One region of the Pseudoalteromonas sp. A757 genome, then DNA from elsewhere that is predicted to be linked to it. Evidence: predicted binding sites of a transcription regulator. Region 1 holds the regulator's gene; each other region holds the start of a gene.
What was found. The regulator ArgR, encoded in region 1, controls arginine synthesis, uptake and breakdown. The targets are predictions, from matches to a motif close to ANTGAATANNTATTCANT.
Positions count from the first base shown of each region.

Region 1 (7,944 bases):
GAAGAGTGGGAGTCTAAAGAACTATTCGATGAGTTGGACTTTGAACCTAGCCCTCCTGCTAAATCGAAGACTTGGCTATATTATCTGCTCGCTGTACTCATTGTATTATTTATTCTGCTTGGCGTAAGTTTGTTTTTCCCTGAGTGGCTCGCGCTAGAATGAATAAAACTAATAGCAACATAAATAAATCTCAAGTTGTTCGTACTAATTTGAGAAAAATGATTAGAAACGCAAGAAATTCGCTGTCAGCAGAGCAACAGAGAGCAGCTGCGACAAACCTAAACATTAATTTTTTTCAACATATAGAGCTACCTAAAAATGCTAATGTAGGGGTCTATATACAAAACGATGGCGAACTAGATACATCCCTTTTAATTCAATCACTTTGGGATAAAAAACACCAAGTTTTCTTACCTGTAATCCACCCCTTTAATCATGCTAATCTGCTCTTCCAGAAGTATGAAAAAAACTCACCCATGAAGGCAAATCGCTATGCTATCTTGGAACCTAAGTTAGATTGCTCAGCAGTAGCACCGCTTGCATCATTGGATTTACTTTTGATGCCTCTGGTTGCTTTTGATGAGCAAGGTAATCGCCTCGGTATGGGCGGTGGGTACTACGATAGAACATTGGCGTTACACTACGCTGAGCAGCGAGCTAAACCAGCACTTGTTGGTCTTGCTCATGATTGCCAGCAAGTTCCAAGCTTACCAACAGCTGCTTGGGATGTACCGCTCCCAACTATCCTCACTCCAACCAAACTGTACACTTGGCCAAAAAATAATTGAGCAGGCAAATAGTTAAGCGCATTTTGAGGCGCTTTTGACCATGACGCTGACACTTTGATTGAGTTATACTCCATACAACTTCAATGACAACTAAGTGTAGCGTTATGACTCAAGATGAAATGAAAAAAGCCGCAGCATGGGCAGCTTTGAACTATGTAGAAGAAAACACCATTGTTGGGGTTGGTACAGGCTCAACGGTAAATCACTTTATTGATGCGCTTGGCAGTATCAAGGATCAAATCAAAGGGGCAGTATCAAGCTCTGAAGCCTCAACAGAGAAGCTAAAAGCACTTGGTATTGAAGTTTTCGAGTTAAACGATGTGTCAGAGCTTGCGGTATATGTCGATGGCGCAGATGAAATCAATAACACCAACGAAATGATAAAAGGTGGTGGCGCAGCACTGACGCGCGAGAAAATCGTTGCAGCAGTTGCCAAGAAATTTGTTTGTATCGTTGATAATACAAAGCATGTTGAGACGCTAGGCGCATTTCCACTACCTGTTGAAGTGATCCCAATGGCGCGTAGCTACGTGGCAAGAGAGTTACTAAAACTAGGTGGCGATCCGGTTTACCGCCAAGGCGTTATCACAGATAACGGCAATGTCATTCTTGATGTGCATGGCCTAGAAATTAGCGCAGCAAAAGCGCTTGAAGAAAAAATTAACCAGATTGTTGGCGTTGTGACTAACGGCTTATTTGCCGCACGTGGCGCTGACGTTGTAATAACAGGCACTCCAGAAGGGCCTAAAATCAACTAGTGAGATTACAGATGAGCAAGGTTTCGTTATCAAAGGATAAAATTCGAATTTTGTTATTAGAAGGCGTACATCAAAGCGCCGTTGAGACACTAAAGCGCAACGGTTATAGCAACATAGACTACGTTAAAACATCCTTACCGGAGCCTGAGCTGATCGAGCGGATCAAAGATGCTCACTTTGTCGGGATCCGCTCACGTACCCACCTTACAGAGGCAGTACTAGAACAGGCTGAAAAGCTGGTCGCTATTGGCTGCTTCTGCATCGGCACCAACCAAGTAGATTTAGATGCTGCTAAAAAACGTGGTATCGCCGTATTCAACGCCCCATTTTCTAATACCCGCTCTGTAGCTGAGCTCGTATTAGGTGAAATTCTCTTGTTACTGCGCCGTGTTCCTGAACGTAACGCAAAAGCGCATCGCGGAGAGTGGGATAAATCTGCCGACGGCTCGTACGAAGCCCGTGGTAAAACGCTGGGTATTATCGGTTATGGTCACATCGGCACCCAGCTCGGCATTATGGCTGAGAATATCGGTATGAACGTCGAGTTTTATGACATCGAAGATAAGTTAACGCTCGGCAATGCCACGCAGTTACACACGCTTACGCAACTGCTGCAAAGAGCGGACGTAGTCAGTTTACATGTACCAGAGACGCCACAGACCAAAAATCTTATTGGCATGGCTGAAATTGAAGTGATGAAGCAAGGCGCAATCCTAATTAACGCATCACGTGGAACGGTTGTTGATATCGACGCCTTAGCTGAAGCATTAGCGGCTAAGAAACTTTCCGGCGCTGCTATCGATGTATTCCCCGTTGAGCCAAAATCTAATCATGAAGAATTCGTCTCACCACTACGCGAGTTTGATAATGTTCTGCTAACCCCACACGTTGGTGGTTCTACCCAAGAAGCACAAGAAAACATCGGTGTGGAAGTCGCGGGTAAGTTGGCGAAGTATTCAGATAACGGTTCAACAGTCACGGCTGTTAACTTCCCAGAGGTTTCTCTACCTGAATTATCAAACCGAAGTCGTTTATTGCACGTACACGTAAACCGCCCAGGCGTATTAACGCAAATCAACCAAGCGTTCGCTCAGCACGGTATCAATATTGCGGCGCAATACCTACAAACGGATGAATCTATTGGTTACGTGGTTATCGACGTCGATAGTGACCACTCTGAAGTGGCGTTGAAAGAGTTAAGTGCGGTTGAAGGCACTATCAGAGCACGTATTCTTCACTAAGAAGAATCAAGCATAAAAAAACCAGTCACTGTGAAGCGACTGGTTTTTTTGTATCAATTTGGCTTACGCCATGAAATCAACACCTTCTTTGATGTCTTTTTCAAGTGTCGCTAGCATGTCGTCTTTTGCTTTTTGCTCAAACGCGCTTAGCTCACCGTAAGGAAGTAACTTCTCTACACCGTTTTTACCAAGGATGACTGGCTGTGCAAAGAATGTTGCGTCGCCTGTGTTACCTTCAACGTATGCGTACTCAAGTACTTCTTCACCTTGTAAGCCTTTCACTAGTGAGAAGCAGAAACGTGCTGCTGCTGCACCCATTGAAAGTGTAGCTGAACCGCCACCCGCTTTAGCTTCAACCACTTCAGTACCCGCGTTTTGGATACGAGTTGTTAGTGAAGCAACTTCTTCGTCAGTGAACTCAACACCTTCAACTTGAGAAAGTAGAGGTAGAATTGTAGTACCTGAGTGACCACCAATTACTGGGATCTTAACTTCAGCAACGTCTAGACCTTTAAGCTCTGCGATAAAAGTTTCAGCGCGGATAACGTCAAGCGTTGTTACACCGAATACGCGAGCTGGATCATAAGTACCTGCTTTTTTGAACACTTCAGCAACGATTGGTACCGTGCCATTTACTGGGTTTGTGATGATACCAACAAGTGCTTTAGGGCAGTTTCTAACGATACCTTCAGCAAGTGTCTTGATGATACCTGCGTTAACGTTGAATAGGTCAGCACGGTCCATACCAGGCTTACGAGGCATACCAGCTGGGATAAGCACTACGTCAGCACCAGCAAGAGCTGGGTCTAGGTCGTCTTTACCATAACCCGCTACTTTTACCGCAGTTGGGATGTGAGATAAGTCAACTGCAACACCAGGTACAACAGGTGCAACGTCATAAAGCGCTAACTCAGAGCCAGCTGGAAGACCATTTTTAAGCAATAAAGATAGAGCTTGACCGATACCGCCAGCGGCACCTAATACAGCAACTTTCATTTGAATTCTCCATAATTTGAAGGTGGAATTGAGTGTGCAGTAAAGATAATGAAAAGCGCTGTTAAACACAAATTAATCACGGTTATTTTCGAGATTTTTTGACTAATGTCTTAAATAAAAGTGTAAAGATCGCGACACTTTGTCTATTTATGCTTTACGACTGTCATTTTGGTCGCGCAAATTTGGGAATCTTAGTGGTTTTGTGTAGAATTTAAAGATTAGCCGTAAAAGAAGACAGACTATGCAGCCGCAAGAAAAACAAGAAGCACTTATCAAAGCATTTAAAGCCATTTTAAAAGAAGAAAACTTTGGCTCTCAAGGCGAAATTGTTGATGCTCTAAAACAACAAGGGTTTGACAATGTCAGTCAGAGTAAAGTGTCGCGCATGCTGAGCAAGTTTGGTGCTGTACGTACACGCAATGCTAAGCAAGAAATGGTTTACTGTTTACCCGCAGAAATGAGCGTACCGACAGCAAAAAGTCCTTTGCGTCAGTTAGTCGTTGATATTATGCACAACGAAATGATGATTATAATTCGAACCAGCCCGGGGGCTGCACAATTAATTGCAAGATTACTTGACTCTTTAGGTACCGCAGATGGCGTATTAGGTACCATTGCTGGCGATGACACGATTTTCATTGCGCCTGCAAAAGTCTCTGAAATCGACATTACTTTAGACAAAGTAAAAACCCTGTTCGATAACGTTTAGTCTGTTATTTTTATTAGTGCTGACTCACAAGTTAGCACTTACTCTGGTACTTTCCTCTGAGCAATTACGCTTTCTCACTATTACAATAAACAGAATAAACTGCTTATCTTTACAGCAAAAAATGTTTGACATAATATGTCCGTGTGTGGCAACTTTAGAAACGCAAGGTGGGATTTTCTCATTACGCGTGGATAGTTTTTTAAGCTGATTGATTAGCTTCTATAGCTTATTTTCGGCGGCATTTAAGCTCATTGGATCTGCTCGCTATTCTCTTTACTCAATCATCTCACTATCCTATGATACGGAACGGGGATTCAATCGCTCTGACAAATTAGAGACACCTAATAACATTGATAGGCCCCCTACCGCAAAAAATGGAAATACAAGGAACTAAGGAACAGCAATGGAATTTTTAAATACTGCATTTACGTTTCCCACTGTTATTTTTTCAACACTACTACTGATTGTGCTGTTGTTCTGGTTAATTGCTTTACTTGGTTTTGCTGATATCGATATCTTAGAAGGCGATGTTGATATTGAAGCCGAAGGCGCAAGCTCTGGTTCTTTTTGGGAGGTCGCTTTTGGTGGTGTCCCAGTGAGTATTTCATTGAGTTTAATCATCGCGCTAGGCTGGATTACCAGTATTTATGTGCAACAGTTTTTTGCTTACCTGCTGGGTAATGGCATTTTTTACTACCTGATGGGCACGGTATTTATGCTTGCTAGCCTCATTGTTGCATTACCACTAACCGCCGTCATTGTAAGGCCACTACGACGCTTTTTCGAAAGCCAAGAAACCACATCAAAGCAAGCGCTGGTTGGGCTCGAATGCGTTATTGCAACATCAAGAGTTAACAACACGTTTGGTCAAGCCAGAGTATATATTCAAGGAACAGAGCAACTTATCGAAGTGCGCTCGGACGAAGAAAACACTTTCACACTAGGAGACAATGCCTTACTTATCGAACATGACCCCCTTACACATAGCTACACGATTGTGGCTAAACCTTGGTAATAGTACGGAAAATAACGGAATTTAGGAACGAGTTGGCATAGCTAGTACCAACTCAAACAACATAGCGCAACGCAGGAAAAAACATGGAATTTCTAAACAACCTCGGACCGGTGCTCGCAATCGTGGGCATATCCATCGTCATTATTTTTGCCATTCTACTTCTGATTGGAAAGTTCTACCGCAAGGTCGAACAGGGTCAGGCATTGATCATCAACAAGATGAAAAATGAGCCTGATGTCACAACAACGGGCGGCATTGTGCTACCCGTGATCCATAAAATGGAAGTCATGGATATTTCAACTAACCGCATGGTATTGGAGCGTCGTGAAAATAGCGGCCTGATCTGTAAAGACAATATCCGTGCTGACATCGCCATCACTTTTTACATTCGCGTAAACGAAAACAAAGAAGATATCCTACGCGTTGCGAAACAAGTTGGCTGTGCACGTGCCTCGGCACCAGAAACCTTACAAGCATTATTTGAGGCAAAATTCTCCGAAGCCTTGAAAACCGTTGGTAAGCGCATGAATTTTGAGGAGCTATTTACACATCGTAACGAGTTCCGAGATTCTATTAAAGAAGTGATTGGACAAGATTTATCTGGCTATACGTTAGAGGATGTCGCAATTGACTATCTTGAACAAACCTCAATCGACAAGTTAGATCCAAATAACATTCTTGATGCTGAAGGTATTCGCCGTATTACCGAAAAAACCTCACGCCAAAACGTGGAAACTAACCAGCTTAAATGCGATGAAAAAGCACAAATCGACAACCAAAACCAAGCAGCATTTGAAAAAGCCGCAGAAGTCGAGAGACAAAAAGAAGACGCTAGCGCAAGACAGCGCCGTGAAATCGAATCAGTGCGCGCTCGCGAAGCCGCAGAAGCTGAACGTGTTAAGCATGAAGAGCGCTTAAAAGCCGAAGAAGCACGCCTCAAAGCGGACGAAGCAATTGCAATTGCAGAACACAATAAACAGCGTGAAATCGATGTTGCAGAGCAAAATCGCCTTCGCTTACTCGGCATCGAAGAAGAAAAAGTCACACGCTCTCGCCAGATAGAAATTATTGAGCGCGAACGCGAAACCGAAATTTTACGTATCCAAAAAGCCAAAGCACTGGAAGTCGAGCAAAAAGAAATCGCCGATGTCCAACGCGAACGTGTTGCCGTAGAGAAAACCGTTGCTGAAGAACAGGAGCGTATCAAAGACGTACAATGTATTGCAGAAGCTGAACGAGAAAAGCAAGCGAAAATTATTCTTGCTCAAGCAGAAGCCGAAGAGGCGTTGGTTAAAGATATTGAAGCAGCTAAAGCCAAAGAACAAGCTGCTGAATTTAAAGCCCGAGAAATGGAAAAAATGGCTGCGGCGGAGCTGCGTATTGCGAACCAGACCGCTGAGTCGAAGAAAATTCTTGCAGAGGCTGCTCAGGTTGAGGCTGCCGCACCAGGTCTTGCTGAGGCTGATATCATCAAGGCTAAAGCCACTGCAAGTGCGATACAAGGCGAAACAGATGCCAAAGTGCTACAGCAAAAACTAGAAGCCGAAGCGCAAGGTAAACGTGATATTGGCCGTGCCGAGGCCGAAGTACAAGCAGCAATGGCTGAAGCAACTAAGAAGCAAAGTGAAGCCGAAGCACAAGGCAAACGTGAAATTGGTTTGGCAGAAGCTGAAGTACAAGCAGCAATGGCTGAGGCAATTGAAAAACAAGGTGAAGCAGAAGCTATCAACCTTGAGCGTAAGATGTCGGCAGAAGCTAAAGGCCTTACGGAGAAGCTGGAAGCACTTAATAAGATGGATAAAGACGCCCGTGAATACGAAGGCTTTACACTACAGCTAAACCAACAGAAAGAACTGACGCTTGCGAATATCGAAGCGAACAAGCAGGTTTCTGCAAGTCAGGCTGAAGTATTAGGTAAAGCGCTGAGCGGTGCAGATATCAACTTTATGGGCGGCGACGGCCAGTTCTTTAACCAGTTTATGAATGCCATCACAGTAGGCAAGTCAATTGACGGCTTAGTCGGCGAAAGTAAGACGGTACAAACCGTATTCAAAGATCACCTAAACGGTGAGCGTAATTTGATGGACGATCTAAAAGGGGTATTAGCTGGTGCTAATGCGTCGTCAGAAACGCTAAAAAACATCAACATGAGTAAGTTCTTCCAACAACTAAGTAATAGCTCAGATGCGGACAAACAGCAGCTACTCAAGTTACTTGGCGGCTCGTTAAATGGCAGTAAACAAAGCGAACCACTAGAGTAATTAACCTTGAGGAGTCAATCTTCTTGGCTCCTCTCCCCCATTTGCGACAGCGCACAATAGGAAAGTAAAGAATGACGGAAGCAACGCAACAAGCGCCAGAGCGAACGCTCGAACAAGACTCTTATCAACTGATTAAGCGCCGACTTGGTAACTTTGGTAATGATCTAAAAAGCCAA
Region 1 covers NZ_QNQN01000074.1:125,729-133,672, forward strand. Annotated here, with positions in the region: gene DRB05_RS20115 (hypothetical protein) at 1-162, shown strand, start outside; gene DRB05_RS20120 (5-formyltetrahydrofolate cyclo-ligase) at 159-788, shown strand; gene rpiA (ribose-5-phosphate isomerase RpiA) at 893-1,546, shown strand; gene serA (phosphoglycerate dehydrogenase) at 1,558-2,787, shown strand; gene mdh (malate dehydrogenase) at 2,851-3,783, opposite strand; gene argR (transcriptional regulator ArgR) at 4,025-4,492, shown strand; gene DRB05_RS20145 (OB-fold-containig protein) at 4,896-5,507, shown strand; gene DRB05_RS20150 (hypothetical protein) at 5,591-7,768, shown strand; gene DRB05_RS20155 (DNA repair ATPase) at 7,840-7,944, shown strand, end outside.

Region 2 (7,944 bases), on a different contig from region 1:
ACGTGCGCAAAGTCACTGCTCACTTTTGTTGACAGTGAAACGAGCTGATACGGCAAAAATTCGTTTATATTCAGCAGCTTTTCATCATTTTTAGACATTATTCCACACTCCCAACTGTCACTATAGCTTTACAGGGCGACTAGATGACAAACATTGAAAATACTCTCACATGAGAGTATCTTACTATAAAACATTAAGGAGTCGAGACACATGAGCCAAGAACTTCAATATTTAACTGGGTTTGGTAATGAGTTTGAAAGTGAAGCATTGCCGGGCGCTTTACCTATTGGTCAATTTTCACCGCAAAAAGTAAAATACGACCTTTATGCAGAGCAATATAACACTACAGCATTTACAGCACCTCGTGCTGATAATCGTAGAAATTGGTTTTACCGTATTCGCCCCTCTGTTTTACAAGGGGAATACGAGGCCATTGATAATGGTTTACTGCGCACAGCACCAATAACTGAAGCCGTTACCCCCCCTTCCATGTTGCGCTGGAACCCTATCGAGGTACCACAAGAAAAAACAGACTTTATCAATGGCTTAGTAACGATGGCTGCTAACGGCAGTGCCAACGGACAAAGCGGGATAGGCATTCATGTTTACGTTGCTAACGCATCAATGGAGGGACGTTACTTTTATAATGCGGATGGTGAATTATTATTCGTCCCACAGCAAGGTGAACTCATTTTACATACAGAGTGCGGAAAACTCGCGATTAAACCAGGTGAGATTGCCGTTATCCCTCGTGGGATCAAGTTTAGAGTTGAGTTACTCAGCGATGCAGTGCGCGGTTATATTTGTGAAAACTACGGCAATCCCTACATCCTGCCGGAGCGAGGCCCCGTTGGCGCAAATGGTTATACAAACGAGCGTGATTTCCAATACCCAGTGGCTGCCTTTGAAGACATAGAAGGCGACTTTGAACTGGTTGCTAAGTTCAACGGTAATTTATTCCGCTGTGACATTGGCCACTCACCTCTTGATGTAGTAGCGTGGACAGGTAATAGCGCCCCATACAAATATGATTTAGCACGATTTAACGTAATGAACACCGTAAGCTTTGATCACCCAGATCCGTCAATCTTTACTGTGCTTACTTCTCCATCAGGCACACCAGGTGTTGCCAATGTAGACTTTGTGATCTTCCCACCGCGCTGGATGGTGGCAGAAAATACCTTCCGCCCTCCTTATTATCACCGGAATATCATGAGTGAGTTTATGGGGTTGATCGAAGGAGTCTACGACGCCAAAGAGCATGGCTTTGTACCTGGTGGCATGAGCCTGCATAACTGTATGTCTCCACATGGACCAGAAGCGGATGTCTTTGAAAAAGCAAGCAATGCAGAACTTGCACCGCAGCGTTATGAAAACACGCTCGCGTTTATGTTTGAGTCACGTTACATTATCTCTCCAACTAAGTATGCTTTAGAAGGCAAAGCGCGTCAGCCTAACTATGCTGATTGCTGGAAAGGCATTAAAAAGTACTTTAAAGGAGCATAAAGATTATGTTGAAACTCTATACTTATTTTCGCTCATCTGCGGCCTATCGAGTGCGTATTGCTTTAAATCTTAAAGGATTAGACCACGAGTTAGTCCCTGTAAACTTGCTTAAATCGGAGCAAAACGGCGAGGCATATTTAAGTAAAAATGGTCAAGGGTTGCTTCCAGCACTAGAAACTGAGCATGGCGTTCTTGCACAGTCTTTAGCAATACTGGAGTGGTTGGAAGAAACGCAAAGCGGCCAAGCTTTGTTACCACAAGACCCATGGCAAAAAGCGCAGGTAAGAAACTTTTGCTATGCCATCGCTTGTGATATCCACCCTATTGATAATTTACGTGTACTTAAATACTTATCAAACGAGCTAGGCGCATCTGACGACCAGAAAAACGAATGGTATCGTCACTGGGTTATCGAGGGCTTTAAAAAGCTAGAGCCTATGATAGGCGACGGTCAATTTTGCTTTGGTACAGAACCTACACTAGCCGACGTTTGTTTGGTGCCACAAGTATTTAATGCGCTGCGTTTTAAAGTGGATATGACTGCATTTCCTAAGATCGCCCGAGTATATGAATATTGCAATACGCTAAGCGCGTTTTCTGATGCTGCGCCTGAAAATCAATTAGACGCACAATAAGGCTATTAAAAAGAGTGATATGCTAAGCGTATCACTCTTTCAATTAAACGAATGTTTGTTATTTCAGTGCGCTATAGACATGGTCAAAGTGACCAATAAGGTCATGACCCAGATCAGTCAAATATCCCCCGTCAGGACTGTCAATGACCCCTTTTTCAAACAGCCGCACCGCCGCACCTTGCACACCTTCTGGCGCACTGCTATGAATTTTTATTCCCTGATGCAAACTATGTCTTGGAAATCTAGCTAGTAAGGTCAATTCATCCAATAATTTTTGGTCTAAAGCCATTGTCATTTTTCCTTATTCTTCTATAGTCATTTAACACTCTAGTTCAAAAAACTAAATTTGATGAAGTTTTTAATTTGTTTAATCGCTGTTAATTTGATCTCACTGCCGATTTTGGCTGCGACGCCCGCTGATTTAAGGTTGTATACAGAAATACCAAAGGAAGTGTGCTGGTATGAAGGTAAATCATATAGCGAAGGCGCACTGTTGTTACAGTTTGATATGCTGTTTGTCTGTGCCACAAAAAAATACAACGAAGATAACAGTAAACTTATGTGGGTAAAAGCTGACGCATCTGGTACGCCAATTAGACCTGAAATTTCAAATAAAATTAGGGTAAACTAGGTGTAATATCTCAAGTTATATAGAAGTAGAAGATGACAACCCAAGCAAATAACCCCCTTCATGGTATCAAGTTAGAAGAAATTATTGTAAAACTTGAACAGCAGCTAGGCTGGAAAGAAATGGCAGCCGCCGTAGATATCAACTGCTTCAAAGATAATCCAAGCGTTAAATCTAGTCTCAAGTTTTTGCGCCGCACACCTTGGGCAAGAACCAAAGTAGAGCAACTGTATCTAGATACATTTCACGGCTTTCAGTGGCCAGAGATAAAAAAATAATCCGTTTTCTTCAAGCTTATTTGGCTGAATAAAGCGCGTTGTAGGTTTCCTGAAGTTTCTCAAGGATGTGTTTGGGAACATTTTTATTACAGGCTAAGTAAAGTGACGTATTAAACTTATCTAAGGTATATACCGGCTCAAGTAATTGAGCCGTTTGCTCTTTTGCACTTCGAAATCGAAACTGAGCATCACTTAGTATCACCAAGTCAACAAAGTCTTTTCGCGCTTTGAGTAGTTCAAAAACCTTGTCAAAGGAGTTAATCAGGATCAGCTGCCTTCCCTCTTGAAAACCATGTTCCATTAAAAACTGGTGGCTAAAATTATCCCGGATCACTGCAGTTCGATAAACTTGCGCGTCCTCTAATTTATTCAACTTGATTTTGCTTTCACGTAGCGCATAAAAAGATGTAGAAAAAGTATCAATTGGAAATACCCAGTTAAACTCATTTTCGCGAATGGTATTTCTGGCTGTTGAAAATACGCAGGTATCTTCTTTTCTCAATGCGGCATTATAGGCTGCAGGCCATGAAAGTACGTTGATGGTGTAATCCACGCCAGCGCCATCAAGCACGGCCCTAACTTTATCCGCAGAGCGACCAATCAACTCTCCTTTTTCATTAAGGTATTGGAAATCAGGAAAGTTCTCAGTGACAATATTTAGCGTATAGGCAAGCGCACTGAAACTCATCAGTAAAATACAAAGACCAATTGAGTATACACCCATCTGAAACTCTCCCCATAGCTACTTGAATAATATAGTCTTAACTTAAAGGTTGAGCAATTTTTAAAAAGGCTGAATGGTTCTTTAAAAAGCGTATTATGGGTAATTTATTGAAGTGAATGAGTGATAGACATGGATCCCCACGCCTATCACAGAGCTGTTTAGTTACTTAATTGCGTTAGCTATTGTTGATAGCATCAATTAAAAATGCACTCAACTTGGCGCCTTCTTTGAGCGTCGTTTCTGAGCTTGTTTGACCAACGAGGGAGCTATCGGTAAATGGTGCAATTTCCATCATGTCTGCACCTGTGATTTTAAACTCGCCTCGCAGCGCTTGTAGAATTAGCATCGCTTCGTCAGGAGTCATACCACCCGCTTCAGGAGTACCTGTTGCAGAAGCAAATTCTTCATCTAGTGCATCAATATCGAAGCTGACATAAAGTTCTTCAACGCCATCAGCCTTTAACTGTGTAATAACTTCTTCAACAATCGTTTGTGCACCACGCTCCCTAATTTCATGAGCCCAATGCTGCTTAACACCAAACGTTGACTCCCAATGAGATTTAGGTTTGCCACTAGAGCGGATCCCAAATTGCACTAAGTGGTGTGGTGCAGGCAGGAACTCTAGGATATGCGTACACCAAGAGCCAAAACATAAATCGATACCTAAGCGTTCGACAAGTAAATCCGTATGGGCGTCAAAATGAATAATTGCTGTTTTTACACCGCGAGCACGCTTTGCTTTAAGATACGCTTTTGTTAATGGGTAGCTGATTGAGTGGTCGCCACCAATACCAAACACACCTTTATCTGGATAATTTTCGTAAAAACCATCACAAACATCTTCTGTAATAGATAAAGGTGACACGTAATATTCACTCTCAGGATCCGCATAAAGTGCTTTTTGACAGTTGCTGATCGTGCTTTCATTCAAGTATTTATCATGAAGTAAATGTGGAATAACACGCACATCTCCAAGGTCAAACGCATTCGTTTGCGGCTGCTGCTCAATTAATGTCGAGCGCAAAAATAACGGCCCCCAGTTGGCACCGCGTAAAATTCCACCACCACAATCTGAACTAATCCCAAGAATTGCCGCTTTATGCTCACTTTCGCCCAGCTGTTCTAGCGATGTTTTCCAAAGAGCATCAATATCTTCTGTTTGCCCGTATAGCTTTTGTCTTAGCGCATCTTTTCTTTCTTTCGCTGTGTTTACTGTAAACACACCATCTCCCGGTGGGCATAAACAGTGCTCAAGTTTTTTATGGAATTGTTTTTTGCTCTCAGACATCGCTATCCCCTCTTAAGTGCATAATCATGCGATCCAGAAAAACCTTCCCCATTACGCATTATAGTGTGCGTCACATTCAAAATACGGTCGATTTAAAATGCGTAAAAACCATAAATTTAAAATAAAAAACCTTATAATTCATAGAGTTTCATTGATTTCAAACTTAGTTTTTGGAAGGCTTTACCTGTTCGTTAGGTCGTTGTTGCAGCACATATAACAGGTTCAAATAGGAAGTCAACCACAGTACCAACAATGCTCGTTGGCGCTGCGGTTGTTTATTCATAGAGGGCGTTTAGTTATTCGTAGTGGCGTGGAACTTTTGTTTTAATTACAGCAATATAGCCATGCCAACTTGCGTACGCTAGTAACGGCATAATAACGATAAAACCAGCAGTCCCAGTTGCAAATCCTAGCATCACCAAAAACACTAATATACCGCACCATACCACCATGGCGCCGACATTCTCTTTTACCGCATGCATTGAACTGATGACCGCAGTCATGATATCGACTCGACGCTCCATCATTATTTGTGGGGTAAATGTTGAGATTGCAAATACGCAAACCAATAAAATGCCCCCCACAATTGAGCCGAGGGCTAAAAACGCCGAAAGCTGTTCAAACGTTGGGTTAGGAACATTAGGATATAGCGCATGAATGAGTGCTGCCAAGCGCATCCAAACAATCATAATGACCATTAGTAGCACCGCAAACCCCCATTCACCAGCGGGATTGCGAAACATAGATTTAAGGCTATGTGTTAACGTTGGTTTATGACCCTTTTCTAACTCCCACGCGACATCATACAAACCTGCTGCGAAAGCAGGTCCAATAAGTGCGAAGGCAACCGCAGCAGGCAAAATAACCAGGTGAGTTCCTGATTGATATACTAACCACATGATAAAGGCGGGGATCAAGGTAAAAATAAGTCCATACACTAGGCTAAGTAATGGCGCATTCGCAATATCTTTAAAGGCTAATGCGAGCCAGTGAAACGGTGCCATGACCGGGACTTTGTTGCACTCAAAGCAACGTGCAAATTCGTTGTCTTTATTTATAGAATGTGTAGCAGGCATAACCATTCCTCATTGTTGCTCTCATGTTAAGGTTTAGTGGAACATCGACAATCCCGCAAGCTATTGTGAGTTATAATACTAACCGCTTTAATTCTCCAACCAATTTGAAGGGTAAATTATCATATAAGCGTGTTTTAAGTTTTTTAATTAAAACAAATGATTAGAAAAACTTTTCTTTGCTTATACGGATGTAGATAGCTTGTCAGTGGCAGGACGCAAGAGCATGCTACTAAACACTATTTCCCCACTTCAAAATCGCTCATTTACTTAATACGATTGGTATAATTTAAACACCTCACGCTTAAATAGGACATCTGTCCTGTACTTGATAGCCGTTAACTATAAACATTACGCTTTAATTATAACTAAGGTTTACTATGGAAAAGGTATTTCACTTAGGTCTTACGAAAGCCGACCTACAAGGCGCTTCACTGGCAATTGTTCCGGGTGATCCCGAGCGCTCAAAACGCATCTCTGAATATCTCGATTCTCCTGTCTGCTTAGCACAAACGCGCGAATTTCATATTTACCTTGGGTTTTTAAATGAAAGTCCTGTGGTAATTTGCTCAACTGGTATAGGCGGCCCATCTACGTCAATTGCAGTAGAAGAGTTAGCGCAGCTTGGCATCACTACTTTTTTACGCATAGGTACAACTGGCGCAATTCAACCACATATCAATGAAGGTGATATATTGGTGAGTACGGCATCAGTGCGTTTAGATGGCGCTAGCCAGCATTTTGCGCCAATTGAGTTTCCTGCGGTTTCTGATTTCCACACTACAGCCGCTATGGTACAAGCCTGTGAATCATTAGGTATTACCCATCATGTCGGTATTACGGCGTCTAGTGATACTTTCTACCCAGGGCAAGAACGTTATGACACATACTCAGGCTACGTTAGAAAGGCGTATCAGGGTTTATGTGCAGAATGGCAAAAGCTTAACGTGATGAATTATGAGATGGAATCTGCGACATTGTTTACCATGTGTGCAGCACTTGGATTGAAGTCCGCATGTCTTGCAGGTGTATTAGTAAACAGAACACGCCAAGAGATCCCCAACGTTGACCATCAAGCTGTTGAAAAGAAAGCCGTCACAGCTGTGCTAAAAGCAGCTGAAATCTTACTTTCGAAATAATCGCTGAAGATATAGAGATTGAGTGATTACTCAATCTCTATATGTGTTAGTAAATGCTCAGCATTGTATGCCTGTAACACCGCTAGACTTACTTGCAACTGATTTGCAAAGCCTTGCTTTTCTAGCAAAGTGATCCCTGCCACATTTACCTCAGATAATACTTTACCCGACATCGCTAGTTGGCTTAGTGCACTTTGTAATGGTGACAAGCTTGGATTATAAGCCGCATTTTCAGCATAACGTCCATAAAAACACTCGCCACTGTCTAGTTTAATTTCCACGGCACTTTGATTATGTGTGTAGGGACAATAAGCACTAAGATAATGATGATAAAGCGCAGCACTAATTAATTCAGGCAAAGCTTTATCCTCAGCTAAATGATGTGTTTGAGAAAAAAGTTTTTCACTGTTACCCAGATCGTCCGGACCAAAGGAAGTCGGCAGCAAATCACAGAGCGAGGTTTTGCCTGTCGGCAATAAAATCTCAAGTTTCTTTGCGGTGTTTAGTTCATTCATAAATTGGCGACAAAACCCGCAAGGCGCGGCGTTGATCGTCATTTTAGAGATTTCAATTGCACCATTTAACCATGCATTGTTAATTGCCGCTTGCTCAGCATGAACAACTAAAGAAAGTGCTTGGTGTGAGAACTCTAAATTCGCCCCCAAAAACGCTT
Region 2 covers NZ_QNQN01000065.1:133,250-141,193, forward strand. Annotated here, with positions in the region: gene DRB05_RS09015 (MarR family winged helix-turn-helix transcriptional regulator) at 1-98, opposite strand, end outside; gene hmgA (homogentisate 1,2-dioxygenase) at 211-1,506, shown strand; gene maiA (maleylacetoacetate isomerase) at 1,515-2,141, shown strand; gene DRB05_RS09030 (TIGR02647 family protein) at 2,200-2,430, opposite strand; gene DRB05_RS09035 (DUF1496 domain-containing protein) at 2,491-2,772, shown strand; gene DRB05_RS09040 (VF530 family protein) at 2,805-3,047, shown strand; gene DRB05_RS09045 (transporter substrate-binding domain-containing protein) at 3,064-3,771, opposite strand; gene DRB05_RS09050 (arginase family protein) at 3,947-5,059, opposite strand; gene DRB05_RS09055 (DUF2189 domain-containing protein) at 5,356-6,135, opposite strand; gene udp (uridine phosphorylase) at 6,513-7,271, shown strand; gene cdd (cytidine deaminase) at 7,298-7,944, opposite strand, start outside.
Region 2: the regulator ArgR is predicted to act here: its motif matches at 5,075-5,092, upstream of DRB05_RS09050 (arginase family protein).

Region 3 (7,944 bases), on a different contig from region 1:
TTTAGCGATGTTGCTTTTGATCAAGCGTTTAAACATATGCTCGCACAGCAAATCAATCACTACTTAGATTCGGGAGAGTGGCCTGAAAGCTTTAAGGCGCTTGAAATGCCGCCAGGCTCACCAATCTAGCCTTTAAAGCAAAGCTGAAAAAAGGGCGCTCGAGTGAGCGCCCTTTTTAGTTATAATTAACTAAAGCAACTTTCTCTTATTAGCTGCTTAATTATATCCTGACTTGGCTGGATTTTTTCCATTGCTAAAAACTCGTTGGGTTGGTGTGCTTGATTAATTGAACCTGGTCCCATAACGATAGTTTCGCAGCCTAGCTGCTGTAGAAATGGAGCTTCGGTGCAATAGTTTACCGCAATTGCTTGTTGTCCTGACAGGCGCTCAGCCATTTTCACTAAAGCAGAATCCGTTGAGCCGGTAAAAGCCGGAATGGGCTCGTGCATATCTATAACCGAGACACTATTTGGATAATGTGTATTGATGGGGGCCACCGCTGCCGTAAGCATGGCTTGTAGTTCCTTGATACTCAGGCCAGGCAAAGGACGCATATCAATATGTAGTTCACAACAGCCACAAATACGGTTGGCATTGTCGCCGCCATGAATGTGTCCGAGGTTTAAAGTTGGGTAAGGAATAGCAAAATGTGGAGTTGAATATTTATTCTTTAATTCTTCTCTTAACTTTAATAAATTTGCAATCACCTGGTGCATGATTTCAATGGCATTTAAGCCGCGCTCTGGATCTGAGCTATGGCCTGAACGACCAACGATACGGATGGCGGTCGTCATATGCCCTTTGTGGGTAAATACCGGCACCATATCAGTGGGTTCACCAATAATACAGCGCGCCGGTTTCAAGCTTGGATGTTTCGCAATTTCCTGAGCACCAGCCATGGTGGTTTCTTCATCGGCGGTGGCTAAAATCATGATAGGAGCATTTTGCTGTAATTCATCAAGCTCTGAGATTGCATTCAATACGAAAGCAAAAAAACCTTTCATATCAATGCTTCCAAGACCATATAATTTATTATCTTGCGCGCTTAATTTAAAAGGATCGAATTGCCAGCGGCTATCGTCGAAGGGAACGGTATCCGTGTGGCCAGCCAGCATTAACCCACCATCGCCACTGCCTCGTCTTGCAATTAGATTATATTTTCCTTTTGCATGTTCAAGCTCTGTTACTTCGACGGTAAACCCTAACGTTTCGCACCACTGTGCGAGTAGCTGGATCACATTCTGATTACTCATGTTGAGACTTTCTTCTAATGCACTGATAGATGGCGCGGCGATCAGTTGCTGATACATTTCCATAAAAGCGGGCAATTTCATAAAAATTCCTAAAATACTTATTCAAAGTTCTTGCATAAAAATATAAAGATGTTTAGAGTGAATATCAATTCACTTTTTTAGCATAAATATATTTTGGAGCAGCAATGCGACGATTTGACTTCAACAATTAGCAGAACCAATCCTAATCAAACTTTTTTTAATCTTGAGAACACTATGTTGAAAGTATCTATAATCGGAGCGAGCGGCTACAGTGGCGCTGAGCTTGCTAAGCTGGTTGCCAAGCATCCTGCCTTCACACTTGCGCATTGCTTTGTATCTGAGCAAAGCTTAGACAAACACAAATTCATCAGCGATTTATATCCAGAATATTCGGGCTTGCTAGATATTGAGCTGCAACCCTTAAATGAGCAAGCTTTTTCGTTGATAGAGCAATCATCGGACTATGTGTGTTTATGCACGGATCACAAAGTTAGCGTAGAACTTGCACCGGTATTTTTACAGATGGGCAAACGGGTTTTTGACCTATCTGGAGGTTACCGTTTATCTAGCAATGAAGACTACGAAACTTACTACGGTTTTTCTCACCCACATCAAGACTGGTTAGCGCAAGCGCAATACGGGTTAGCTGAATGGTATGGCGATGCTATTAAAACGGCAAAGTTAGTGGCGGTCGCGGGCTGCTATCCGACTGCGGCACTCAATGCACTCAAGCCATTACAACAAGCTGATTTGATAACAGAGCAACCAGTTATCATCAATGCTGTTTCTGGCGTGACTGGCGCGGGTAGAAAAGCGAATGTCGCCACACTCTTTTGCGAAGTATCTCTTGCACCATACGGTTTGTTTACGCACAGACATAGTCCAGAAATAGAAAAATATCTTGAACACCCGGTGTTGTTTACACCGCATTTAGGGAACTTTAAACGTGGTATCTTAGAAACAATCTACGTCACCCTGAAAGAAAATGTCACGCCAAATCAAGTCGATGCTGCTTATCAGGTGCTTGCCGATGAGCCGTTGATCAGATTAAAGGGGAGTCAACTCCCATCAATTAAAGCCGTTGAAAATCAGCCTTTTGTTGATATTGGCTGGCAGCAAAAGGGCAATCAACTGATCGTGGTTGTCGCGATTGATAACTTGCTTAAAGGGGCAGCAGGCCAAGCATTACAGTGTATGAACTTGGCGGCGGGACTTGAGCATTATCAAGGTTTAGGAGTAGTAGCATGAGTAAGCAAACTTGGGTGATTAAACTAGGTGGTGCGGTGTTGAATCAAGAGGGGGCAGCACAAGCATTGTTTTCAGCTATCAAGCAAATTCAACAGGATGCACCACACAAGCAGTTTGTGATTGTTCATGGTGGTGGGGCGCTAGTTGATAAGTGGTTGAGTGATGCCGGTTTTGCTACTGCAAAACATCAAGGACTGCGGATCAGTCCGCAAGAGCAAATGCCGTATATTGTTGGTGCACTTGCAGGCTGTGCCAACAAGCAACTGATGGCGGACGCCATTACCGCCATGCTCAAGCCCGTTGGACTGTGTTTGTATGATGCAGGGTTTAGCACAACTCAAAAGCTTAAAGCGCTTGGTCGCGTAGGTAGCTGTGAAGCAAGCGAAGGCGGTATGCTTGAAGCGGTGTTGGAGTTTGACAGATTGCCTGTTGTCAGTTCAGTTGGTATTGGCGCTGACGGCCATTTATACAACGTGAATGCGGATGAAGCAGCGGCTGCTATCGCCAGTAAACTTGGTGCAGAACTTATTTTTATGACTGATGTTGAGGCGGTACTTGATGGCGATAAACAGCCATTAAATCAACTTAACGCGGAACAGATCTCAACGTTAATCGCGCAAAAGGTCATTGTGGGCGGGATGGAGGTCAAAGTTAAGACCAGTCTTCACGCTGCCCAACACTTACGACGAGGGGTGTACATCTCTAGCTGGCAAAAGCCAGAAAATTTAATTGCGTTGCTCAATGGTGAGCACGTAGGTACACAAATTCTGCCGTAGGAAAACACCATGACTAAGCATTTTTTAACTGGTTTGGAATTAGACCAAACTAAAGTTTTGAACTTATTAAAGCTTGCAAAAAATATTAAAAATCAACCGCAAGAATATAACCAAGCCTTAGCTGGCAAGTCGATAGTCACGCTATTTGAAAAGCCGAGCTTAAGAACAAGGCTGTCGTTTGATATCGGTATCCATAGATTAGGCGGCCATGCTGTGTATTTAGATCAGCAAAATGGCGCAATGGGGGCGCGTGAATCTGTCAAAGATTTTGCGCTTAATATTTCTACTTGGGCCGATGGCCTTGTGGCTCGCGTAAATCACCATAGTACGCTTGAAACGCTCGCTGAGTTTTCGTCGGTGCCTGTTGTGAATAGTCTATGTGATTTATATCACCCTTGCCAAGCGTTGGCTGATTTTCTCACTTTATTTGAAACCTATGACGATGTCAGTCAGATCAAAATCGCTTATCTCGGTGAAGGCAACAACGTAACACATTCATTAATGTTGCTTGCGGCTACACTAGGCACTGATTTTGTGGCGGTTTGCCCTAAAGGCCACTCTCCAGATGCACAAATTGTTAAGCAAGCTGAGCAAATTGCTGCGGTAAATGGTGCCTCGGTTCTGGTCAGCGATCGGGTAGAGGCGGCGGCTGGCGCTAATGTGCTCTACGCTGATACTTGGGTTTCGATGGGGAATAAAACGCCAATTGAGCAGGTGAAAGACACCTTTATGCCATATCAAATCAACCAACAATTGGTTGAAGCGTGTGGCGCACAAACCATTTTGCACTGCCAGCCAGCACATCGTGAGTTTGAAATTACTTCCGAAGTGATGGATGGGCCAAAGTCAAAAATTATTCAACAAGCTGAAAACCGCATGCATGCCCAAAACGCATTGCTGGTATCGCTGTTAAACAAAGATTACGTTTGAGGTTAAAGAACATGAGCAAGATTAAAAAAGTGGTACTGGCTTACTCTGGTGGATTAGATACATCAGCGATTGTACCATGGTTAAAAGAGAACTATGGCTGCGAAGTTGTCGCCTTTGTTGCCGATGTAGGTCAAGGTGAAGAAGAACTGGTTGGGGTTGAAGAAAAGGCAATCGCATCAGGTGCCTCTGAGTGCCATATCGTCGACTTAAAAGAAGAAATGGTTAGCGACTACATTTATCCAACCCTTAAAACAGGCGCTATCTATGAAGGAACATATTTACTGGGCACTTCAATGGCGCGTCCTATTATCGCCAAAGCACAAGTTGAAATCGCTCGTAAAGTTGGCGCGGATGCACTTTCTCATGGTTGTACAGGCAAGGGAAATGATCAGGTGCGTTTTGAATCTTGCTTCTCAGCGCTTGCGCCTGATCTTAAAGTGATCGCACCATGGCGTGAATGGTCACTATCAAGTCGTGAATCGCTGCTTGACTATTTGGCCGAGCGTAATATCCCTTGTGCAGCCTCTGCCACCAAAATTTATAGCCGTGATGCCAATGCTTGGCATATTTCTCACGAAGGTGGAGAATTAGAAGATCCATGGAATGAGCCAAGCGATCAGGTTTGGACCATGACTAATTCTCCAGAAGCCGCACCGGATCAGCCTGAATATGTATCTGTATTAATCGAAAAGGGTGAAATCACAGGTGTTAACGGTGAGCGTTACAGTCCTTATCAGTGTCTAGTTAAGTTAAACGAGATTGCAGCGCAGCACGGTGTTGGTCGTGTCGATATCGTGGAAAACCGCCTAGTCGGCATGAAATCTCGTGGCTGTTATGAAACGCCAGGTGGCACTGTGATGATGGCTGCATTACAAGCGATTGATGAGCTGATCTTAGACAAATCTTGTCGTAAATGGAAAACCGCGCTTAGTGAAGAGTTTGCACAGTTAGTTTATGACGGTCGCTGGTTTACTCCGCTGAAGGATTCAATTCTAGCTGCCGCAGAGTCTTTCGCACAGCAGGCAACTGGCGAGGTGGTACTTAAGCTTTATAAGGGCCATGTACATGCGGTGCAAAAGCAATCAATCAATAGCTTATACAGCGAAGATTTTGCCACATTTGGTGAAGATGACGTATATGACCAATCTCATGCGGAGGGATTCATTCGTCTATTCTCACTATCTAGCCGGATAGCGGCGTTAAACAAGCAAAAGCAATCTTAAGGTAGGAGAGCGAGATGGCATTATGGGGCGGCCGTTTTTCATCAGGTCCTGATGAGGCATTTAAGCAATTTAATGATTCTCTGCCATTTGATTATCAATTGGCAGAGCAAGATATTGTTGGCTCTATCGCTTGGGCGGGTGCGCTAAAGCAAGTAGATGTATTAACTGAAAGCGAACATCAGCAGATCATTTCAGCGCTGAAACAGCTTTTAGAAGAAGTGATTGCAGATCCGCGTAGTGTAGCAACCGCGGGACATGAGGATATTCATTCTTATGTTGAAGCTAAACTTATCGACAAAGTGGGTGATTTAGGTAAAAAGCTGCACACAGGTCGAAGTCGTAACGACCAAGTAGCCACAGACTTTAGACTGTGGAGCCGGAAAACGGCGCAACAACTGCTTGTGGCACTGGGTTCACTAAAGCAAGCTTTGGTTACACTTGCAGAGCAGGAGCTTGGTACTATTTTGCCAGGCTATACCCATTTACAGCGTGCTCAGCCAGTACTCTTTAGTCATTGGTGTATGGCTTACGTTGAGATGATTGAGCGTGATGAATCGCGTTTAAATGATGCGCTTGAAAGGTTAAATGTGTGTCCACTTGGCTCTGGTGCACTGGCGGGGACTGCTTATCCTATCGACCGTGAAGCGTTGGCTGTCAATCTTGGCTTTAGAGAAGCCTCTCGTAATAGTTTAGATGCGGTCTCTGATCGTGACTTTGTGGTTGAGCTACTCAGTTGTGCGTCTATTTCTATGATGCATTTATCTCGCTTTGCTGAAGATTTGATCTTTTACAATTCTGGTGAGTCTGGCTTTATTGATCTGGCTGATAGCGTGACGTCCGGCTCATCCTTGATGCCACAGAAAAAAAATCCTGATGCCTTAGAGCTTATCCGCGGCAAAACAGGCCGAGTTTTTGGCGCCTTTAGCGGCATGATGATGACGCTTAAAGCTTTGCCTTTGGCCTATAACAAAGACATGCAGGAAGACAAAGAAGGCCTATTTGATGCCATGCCAACTTGGCTTGCATGTATTCATATGGCTGAAGCATGTGTTAAAGGAATTAAGGTTAATAGTGATAAAACGTTAGCGGCTGCAAAAGGTGGTCACGCCAATGCGACAGAGCTTGCGGATTATCTCGTTGCTAAGGGAATTCCGTTTCGGGAAGGCCACCACATCGTCGGTGAATTAGTGCAGTTGGCTATTAGTAAGGGGCAAAACCTCGAGGATCTGAGTTTAGAAGAATTCCAGCAAGTCAGCGCTGTAATTGCAGAAGATGTTTACCCTGTACTCGAAATTGATGCTTGTATTGCCGCTCGTAAAGCATTAGGCGGCACCTCATTGCCACAAGTAACCAATGCCATTAAAACAGCAAAAAAAAAGCAAAAAATTCTAGTACGTGATGCCAATTTAGACGATGTTGAAGCCATTGCTGGACTGATCCAATATTGGGCCAAAGTAGGTGAGAACCTACCGCGAGCGAAGAGTGACATGATCCATAGTATCAATGAGTTTGCGGTGACTGAGGTCGATGGCAAAGTGACCGGGTGTGCATCTTTGTATATTTACGACACTGGGCTTGCTGAAATTCGCTCTTTGGGTGTAAATCCCGAGAGCGAAATAAAGGGACAAGGGCAACTTTTAGTCGAGCATTTGCTGGTGAAAGCCAAAAAATTGGCACTCAATCGTATTATTGTGCTAACTAGAGTGCCGGGCTTCTTTACGAAACAAGGTTTTAACAACTGTACCAAGGATAGCTTGCCTGAAAAAGTGATGAAAGACTGTGAGTTGTGCTTGCGCAAGGATAACTGTGATGAAATTGCGATGGATTTCATTATAAAACAAACGTCTAGCTTAAGTATTCCGTGTAAATTTGTGGCTTAACATCAAGCTTTCTTAAAACAAAAAGAGCGCTAACAAGCGCTCTTTTTGTATGTAATTCAACCGATTGAATTTTTTAAATAAATATTGGCATATCCTGTGCTTGATTAATCCCGATAATTTTATGTGGTTCATTTTTGGGAACCTGATTTCGTATGTAAATTTTGAGGGAAATTTCATGATAAAAACAATCCTAGCGAGAAAAAATCAAGCTAAAACAGCTGGTCAAACAAAGTCGCTTTCTGATAAGGTAATTCAATCTGGAAGTAAACTTGAGATGGTATCTGGCGCACGTGGAAGTGTAATTACTCCGCCTGGGTCTAAAGAGCCGTACTAATGATTAATGTTAATTTATGACTTTTTTGGTATGAGTATAGGAGCCCTTGTAATATGGGGCTTCTTGATGGCTTCACTGTTACATCTATTTTTTTATATACTAAAAGTCCAGAAAAATTTACAGCTACTCTCTGCTTCTACTCTGTTATTTACCTCCTACTTTGTAAGTGATTTTATCGTTGTCTCTGATAGCTATAACACAGCTATTCACGGCATATTCGCTTTGTTTGATCTCTTTACTTTATTAGCTCTTTTTCTTGTCAGTTATGTCTTTTTTAAA
Region 3 covers NZ_QNQN01000071.1:145,612-153,555, forward strand. Annotated here, with positions in the region: gene DRB05_RS14900 (zinc-dependent metalloprotease) at 1-129, shown strand, start outside; gene argE (acetylornithine deacetylase) at 186-1,334, opposite strand; gene argC (N-acetyl-gamma-glutamyl-phosphate reductase) at 1,512-2,522, shown strand; gene argB (acetylglutamate kinase) at 2,519-3,298, shown strand; gene DRB05_RS14920 (ornithine carbamoyltransferase) at 3,308-4,228, shown strand; gene DRB05_RS14925 (argininosuccinate synthase) at 4,240-5,451, shown strand; gene argH (argininosuccinate lyase) at 5,466-7,331, shown strand; gene DRB05_RS14935 (hypothetical protein) at 7,732-7,944, shown strand, end outside.
Region 3: the regulator ArgR is predicted to act here: its motif matches at 1,391-1,408, upstream of argC (N-acetyl-gamma-glutamyl-phosphate reductase).

Region 4 (7,944 bases), on a different contig from region 1:
ATGCTTTTACTGTGCACACAAATGATTGTATTCTGGCGGAAGAAGTTTTAGCGCAACATGCACAAAATTTAGGTGGCGCAACCGTAGAGGTTAATGCTAACGTGGCAAAAATCTCAGTGGTTGGCATCGGGATGAAATCTCATTCAGGTGTTGCTGGTCTCTTTTTTATGGCATTGGCCGAAGAAAATATTCACACTCTATTAGTATCCACATCAGAGATAAAAATCTCGGCACTGGTAGAAGAAAAATATTTAGAGCTAGCTGTTCGGGCTTTACATGCCAAATTCGGATTGGAAAGTACTGAGTAAAAGAAGTTTTTGCTTACTTTTCTAGGAACTTTTATTTAAAATGGATTTGACGCGGAATCTTTTAAATTTTGGAATAACAGGAGCAAGAGAATGCTAATACTAACTCGTCGAGTAGGTGAAACCCTGATGATTGGTGATGAAGTGACTGTAACAGTACTAGGTGTTAAAGGTAACCAAGTACGTATTGGTGTAAATGCGCCTAAAGATGTTTCAGTTCACCGTGAAGAAATTTACATGCGAATTCAGGCTGAAAAATCTAGCCCAGGCAATATGTAATTGACCAAATACTGAATTACGATGCTAGTTAACATGATTTAACTAGCAAAAAAACCCCGCGGCTGCGGGGTTTTTTATTTCTGGCTTTGCCCAGATAAAAAGGTAATTGCTTCTTCGCTAAGTCCAGATTTACTGATATAGCTCGGTTTATTTTGGTGAAACACCAAAAAACCTCTGTCTGTTTCGACGAGTTTATCTAAGTCGTCAAATGGGTAAGAAAATTCGGCATGTGTTGCCTTGGTACTAATGCCAGTTTTAGTGATTGAAACTTCAACGGTATTACCAGCTGCGCGAGAATATGCTTGCCTTATCACCCACCACGCTTTGCGATAATAGAAAGCAACGCATTCAACCACAGCTAGTAAAATAAGAAAGTTTCCGACGTAATGCTCTTGCAAACCGTAAATTGCAAACAGCCCCAACGCAATTAGCAGTACAAGGAGACCATATTTCGGTTTAACCGCAAGCCCATTAGCTTCAGATTCTTCAAAACACTCTCGATAGTAGGCTTTATCTAACTTAAATTGGCTTTGAAAAGATAAATTTTCATTTTGTTCAAGGGAGGGCATAGACGTTCGTTTTGGCAAAAATTTCCCCCTATTATACCCATCTGTATTGAAAAAGCTGTAATGCGAATAAATTGTTTGCAGCTCCCTTTTGCTACGACCAGCGAAATACGCGCCACACAGGGTGACGTTTACGTAAACGTTATGTCTTGGTCTGTCCAATTTACAATTTACCTTGCGTAATGATAAATCCATTCTATATTCATTAAAATCTCAGTATTAGTTGGCGCTATTTTGAATATTTTTCATATTTATTACGTTAATTTTCTATATTTATTAGTACTTTCCTAGTTAACTCACTGATTATTTGTAAGTTAAGTGTTTTGGTAATACCAATTTACAATGGGCTTTACATTGGAACATTTTTTGTTATAAGGTGAATAAATATCTACAAAAAGTGAAGGTTTATACCAGTTCGTTAACATCGAATAGGAAAACCAAACAGCAAGTAAGGGGTAAAAATGGATATTGGAGCGCAGCTACTGCAAGCAGGAAATCTCATGCTGACCGGCATGGTTGGTGTTTTTGTTTTTCTGTCCATTTTGATTTTTGCGATGCGGCTGTTGGCCAACTTTGCTGCTCAATTTAAAGAAGTAGCGCCAAGTACCACAAGATCAAAAACAACCAGAGCAACATCGTCACAGGGTGTGCCGCAGGCACATATTGCAGCCATTAGTGCTGCCGTTGCAGCCTACAGAAAAAACAATTAATAGGGGTTTTGCATGTCACAGTTAAAGCTAACCGAATTAGTGCTGCGCGATGCGCATCAGTCATTACTCGCCACCAGAATGCGTTTGGAAGATATGCTTCCCATCGCTGAGAAGCTCGACAATATGGGCTATTGGTCTGTTGAATCATGGGGGGGAGCAACCTTCGACTCGTGTATTCGCTATTTAGGCGAAGATCCATGGGAGCGGATCCGTGCACTGAAAGCTGCGATGCCGAAAACCAAACAGCAAATGCTACTGCGTGGCCAAAATTTATTGGGCTATCGTCATTATGCTGATGATGTTGTCGAAAAGTTTGTTGAACGTGCCCACCATAACGGGGTAGATGTATTTAGAATATTCGACGCAATGAACGATGTGCGCAACTTAGAAACGGCCATTAAAGCGGCCATTAAAGTGGGCGCGCATGCGCAGGGGACGATTTCGTACACCGTAAGCCCAGTTCATACGCTGGAAATGTGGCTCACGCAAGCTAAGCAGCTTGAAGACTTAGGCTGTCACTCTATTTGTATCAAGGACATGGCTGGGTTACTGAAACCCTATGATGCCGAAAAATTAATCTCTGGGCTTAAAGCGTCCGTCTCGATTCCTATCGCAATGCAGTGCCATGCAACCACAGGACTCAGCACCGCAACTTATCAAAAAGCCATAGATGCGGGTATCGATATGCTCGATACGGCGATTTCTTCGATGAGTATGACCTATGGCCATAGCGCAACAGAAACTATTGCGGCGATTGTGGAAGGCACAGAACGTGATACAGGGCTTGACTTACTTGAGCTTGAAGAAGTTGCAGCTTATTTCCGTGAAGTGAGAAAGAAATATGCCGCTTTTGAAGGCAGCTTGAAAGGGGTAGATGGTCGTATTCTATCTGCACAAGTGCCAGGTGGCATGTTAACCAATATGGAAAATCAACTTCGAGAGCAAGGTGCAGGTGACAAGCTTGACGCGGTACTAAAAGAAATTCCAAGTGTGCGTAAAGAGCTTGGCTATCTGCCGCTCGTAACACCAACCTCACAGATAGTTGGGACGCAAGCGGTATTAAACGTACTGACTGGTGAGCGATACAAGTCTATAACCAAAGAAACTGCTGGCGTGCTGAAAGGCGAATATGGAGCGACACCAGCGCAAGTCGACCAAGCTTTGCAACAACGCGTGCTTGAAGGCGCAGAGCCTATTACTTGCCGTCCTGCTGACTTAATTGAACCTGAGTTGGATAGTTTACAAAGCGAGTTAGTCGCCACTTCAAAAGAGGAGCAAATTAACCTAGCAGATGAGGTTATTGATGATGTGCTTACCTATGCATTATTCCCTCAGATTGGTCTTAAATTCTTGAAAAATCGCAATAATCCAGATGCATTTGAGCCAAAACCGACGCTTGTTGAAAGTAAAGAACAAAAAGCGGCAGCGACGCCTGCTAAAGCCAAGTCATCAGCTGCTGAGCGTTACAGCGTAAAGGTGGATGGTAAAGTATACGATGTAGTGGTTGCGCCGGGTGGTGAGCTCAAAGAAGTACAAGTCAAAGACAGTGAGCTTATTCCGCAATCAACCTCTGTGAGCTCCAGTGAAACTTTGAATGCGCCACTTGCCGGCAATATTTTTAAGCTTATGGTGCGGGCAGGAGATGAAGTACAAGAGGGCGATGTGGTACTCATCATGGAAGCCATGAAAATGGAAACCGAGGTGCGTGCAACACACAGTGGCCAAGTCGCGGAGCTACTCGTCTCTGAAGGCGACTCCGTCAGTGCTGGCGATGCCATCATGTCTTTAGCATAAGGGTGTCGTGATGGAAGGGTTACTTAATTTATGGCAAGCAACAGGGCTTGCCAACTTCACAGTGCCAGCACTTTGCATGATGGCTGTAGGCTGCGGACTTTTGTATCTTGCGATCGCCAAAAACTTTGAACCGCTCCTGCTGGTGCCGATTGGCTTTGGTGCCATACTCACGAATATTCCTGTTGCTGGGCTTGCCGATCCAGGCGGACTTTTGTACTACGTGTATTACATTGGTATAGACAGCGGGGTATTCCCCTTACTGATCTTTATGGGAGTGGGGGCGATGACAGACTTTAGTGCCTTGATAGCCAACCCCAAGATGCTGTTGCTTGGTGCCGCTGCGCAGTTTGGGATCTTTGCCACTTTGTTTGGGGCTATTTTGCTGAACTATATTCCGGGCTTTGAATTTACTCTGCAAGACGCCTCTGCAATTGCCATTATTGGCGGTGCAGATGGACCAACTGCGATATTCCTCGCGTCTAAGCTTGCACCCGAGTTACTAGGGGCAATTGCGGTGGCAGCCTATTCGTATATGGCGTTAGTGCCAATTATTCAACCACCCATCATGAAAGCACTCACGACGCAGGAGGAGCGTCAGATTGCGATGCCACAACTGCGCCATGTATCAAAAACCGAAAAAATCTTATTTCCTCTGGCCGTACTAGGTTTGACGATATTGTTTTTACCTGCTGCAACACCTTTGGTCGGTATGTTCTGTTTGGGTAACTTGATGAAAGAGTGTGGCGTAGTAGATCGTTTGAGTAAAACAGCACAAAATGAATTGATTAATATCACCACCATTTTCCTCGGATTGGCGGTGGGCTCAAAGTTGGCAGCTGATCAATTCTTAACGGTTGAGACGTTGGGGATTTTAGCGTTAGGTGCCGTGGCATTTGGAATTGGCACAGCAACAGGAGTGTTAATGGCTAAAACTATGAATAAGTTTAGCGATACGCCCATTAATCCGCTGGTTGGTGCCGCTGGGGTGTCTGCAGTGCCAATGGCTGCGCGTGTGGTTAATAAGGTCGGCCTTGAAAGTAATCCACATAACTTCTTGCTGATGCATGCGATGGGCCCCAATGTCGCGGGTGTATTAGGCAGTGCGGTTGCTGCTGGTATTTTGCTTGCACTGGTAGGCTAAGTTACACTTCTCCAACCATTTGCGTGGCGATTTTAGGTTGCCGCGCATTTTTATTTCTGGACTTTATATTCTTGAACTTGATAGTCTTTCGTCACTTTTAATTAACACGAACAACTTCAGATGAAGTTTTTAGCTCCTTTCTTATTCTTGTTGTCCTGCGTGACAGTTGCAACGGAAGTGTCGACTTTAGTGGTAACGCCGATTGCAGAGCATGTTTATAAACATGAATCTTCGCTACGCGTCGAACCCTGGGGGTTAGTGTCAGGCTCAGGGTTGATTGTGGTCGACGGTCAAGACGCGTACATTGTTGATACACCTTGGACCGAGCAAGACACAGAAGCGTTGCTATTATGGACTGAGGACCGCAAGCTCAATGTCAAAGGGGCGGTGGTCACGCATTATCATCAAGATGCAAGCGGTGGTCTAGCGGTATTAAATAAACACCAGATCCCAACCTATGCATCAGCCCAAACTAATCATCTATTAGCCCAAAAACACAGCGCAATCGCGTTACATAATTTGCCGCAAGCCTCAGCAGCGATAAAGTCTGGTGTCGTTGAAACCTATTACCCAGGTGCAGGGCACTCGAGAGACAATATTGTCGTGTGGCTGCCACAATCTAAAACTTTATTCGCAGGATGCTTTGTGAAAAGTGTGGCAAGTAAAAATTTAGGTAACTTGGAGGATGCTTCAGTTGATGAGTGGCAAGCGTCTATACACAAGGTATTGAGCCGATATCCGGAAGCAAACATGGTTATCCCAGGGCATGGTAAAGAAGGGGATTTATCTTTGTTGCACCATACCGTTAAGCTAATCAAAATCGAGCAATCAAAAGGTAAATAAAGGACTGACATGAAATTAATTCCGTTTCGTAATTTACGCTGTCCGGGTTTAGAAACTGCGCTGTGGTATAGTCGCTTGTTGTTTTTAACGGGCGTAGCCTTGATAGTGCTTGGAGTTATCAAAGAGGGGATTGCAATCTATCATTGGCTAATCGCCATGATAGAGAATGGCGACGCGCCGATAAAAGCAGCCTATATCTATGACTTAGATTTGCTTTCCCACCCAAACTTTCATTTGATCATTGTTGGAGTGGTGAAGATCTACTTCTCCTGTGGCCTCGCGATTAAACTAAAAACAATGTCCCACGAGCAGGCGTTACAAAAATAACGAATACCACGTAAAGGAGTCTTATAGAGGAGTTTCTCAGAGAAATTTGTTAGACCCTTTTACGTGGCGGAGTTACTATTTAAAAATTAATACTCCAGCTGTCCACCATTTTGGATAAAGGCGACATATTCGTTCCAAACATCTTCAACACTTCGGCCCAAGATGTGTTGAAATGCAGCATCAAATGACCAGGTATAATTGCCCATATCTTTCGCCGCTTTGTTAAACTTGTAGATAAACTCTGAGTCGTGCTGTTGTTTGACGTAATGCAAGAAAAACCCAGTTGTGGTGTAGCCACTAAGCCAGCGTTTAGCGTTGATGATATCTGGTGAGCGTGATTTATGAAAACCCGCACCGATCCGCACTGCGTCAGCTAGACCTTCGGTGTATGCCCAGTTTGCCTTGCCATCACCATAGCTGTCATGAGTCAGTGGCGAGTTATTGTAACCATGGGTGACCTCATGGAATAAAATTCCGTCGATTTCATCACGGATCACGGCATCGTTGTTGTTATTATCGCGATAAATACGTTCTAAATGCGCGGTGCTAACGACGATAGTCATCTCACCTGAACCGTCTCGTCCCATCTTATAGGCAACGAAATCCTTACCCCAATGATCTTTGGCTCTTAGCTCAAACTGCAATTTTCTAAAACGCTGGGATTCACTGGCGTCGCGGTATAGCACTTTTGCTACATCCACACAGCGTTCGGCCATATGCGCGGCTGGGTTTGATATGATCCGTTTAAATAATGCCGAGCCTTGTGTTTCAGGGTTAACATCAACAAAGTTTACTTCCGGACGTTGCCATGTGTCGTTTGGTGGTGTGCTTTCACTACTGACGGCTAATTCATAATTGGCGCTTTGGAAACCGTATACAGAAACATAAACCGGCGCATTTGAGCTTATATCGCAGCGCTCGTTGGAGCTGGCATCAGTGATACTTTGGCAGTCATAACTTGCGGTGGTCGGTTGACTATTTGCTTTTAGGTATAGATCTGCATCACCGCTGCCGGTCAAGGTTGCTGTGATAGGAGCTGAGCTTGTAAATGGCCCAAAATGCGCCCATTGACCAGGAGTAACGCTACCACTTTGGTTAAATGGCAAGGTTGTGCCACCGTTTGCCGGAGCACCGATAAATTCGATTTCTGCAAGCTGTAATAAATTGGCACCTTGCGTTGCGGTGACATTTAAGCGCACAAAGCGGTACGCTTGATTGGTACTGACATTGAACTGCTTAGTTTGATGTCTTGAAGTAAAACTTTGATTGTTTTGCGAATCTATAGTGAACCACACTTGACCGTCTTGAGAGCCTTGAAGCGTCCAATTTTTGGGATCTCTTTGTGGCGCATCGTTCGCGGAAGTGAGGGTGTAAGCTGTTAAATTAACTGCTTCGCTAAACGCATAGCTTATCCAACCGGAAGCTGAAAAAGTAAGCCACTTGCTGTAGTGGTTATTATCAAATGCGTTGACTTTGCCTTCATAGGGCTGGTTTTCTCCTGAAACGCTGATAACAGCGGCATTGGCAGTAGTCAGATCGCTGTTTGCGTGCGCCGAGCTTAAGCCCAGGCTCACTAAAGCGGCTGCTATAAAAGAACGTTGGAATCGCGTTTTAGCTATAATGATGCTCATGTTGACCTCTTTTGTATCGTTCCACTTTTTGTGGGCAGATATCTGTTGATGTTGTATCCATGGTTATTTTCATTTTTCGTCCAAATGTGTTTGGAACGATTTAATTGTTGTTGCTTTTATGTGCGTTTGTCAAATGGTAATTTACTTTAATTTAACGATAAAGGTGAGATTGTTGCTTCTCATTTAGATTGAATTACGCTGCGAAGGCGAGCGGCATCAGGCTTTACGGGCGTAATATTAGGGGATGTTATTTATTGTGAACTGTATTTTGTTGGGTTGTGTTTGATTGATTTTTCGGGATTTTTTTATTCGCAGTCTCTTGGGTCGCATTTTGTTTTCGTTGTTTCT
Region 4 covers NZ_QNQN01000054.1:17,742-25,685, forward strand. Annotated here, with positions in the region: gene DRB05_RS02570 (aspartate kinase) at 1-308, shown strand, start outside; gene csrA (carbon storage regulator CsrA) at 399-584, shown strand; gene DRB05_RS02580 (YcxB family protein) at 659-1,171, opposite strand; gene DRB05_RS02585 (OadG family transporter subunit) at 1,612-1,860, shown strand; gene oadA (sodium-extruding oxaloacetate decarboxylase subunit alpha) at 1,873-3,654, shown strand; gene DRB05_RS02595 (sodium ion-translocating decarboxylase subunit beta) at 3,665-4,795, shown strand; gene bla (subclass B1 metallo-beta-lactamase) at 4,916-5,638, shown strand; gene DRB05_RS02605 (hypothetical protein) at 5,648-5,965, shown strand; gene DRB05_RS02610 (basic secretory protein-like protein) at 6,052-7,596, opposite strand; gene DRB05_RS02615 (alpha/beta hydrolase) at 7,844-7,944, opposite strand, start outside.
Region 4: the regulator ArgR is predicted to act here: its motif matches at 1,526-1,543, upstream of DRB05_RS02585 (OadG family transporter subunit).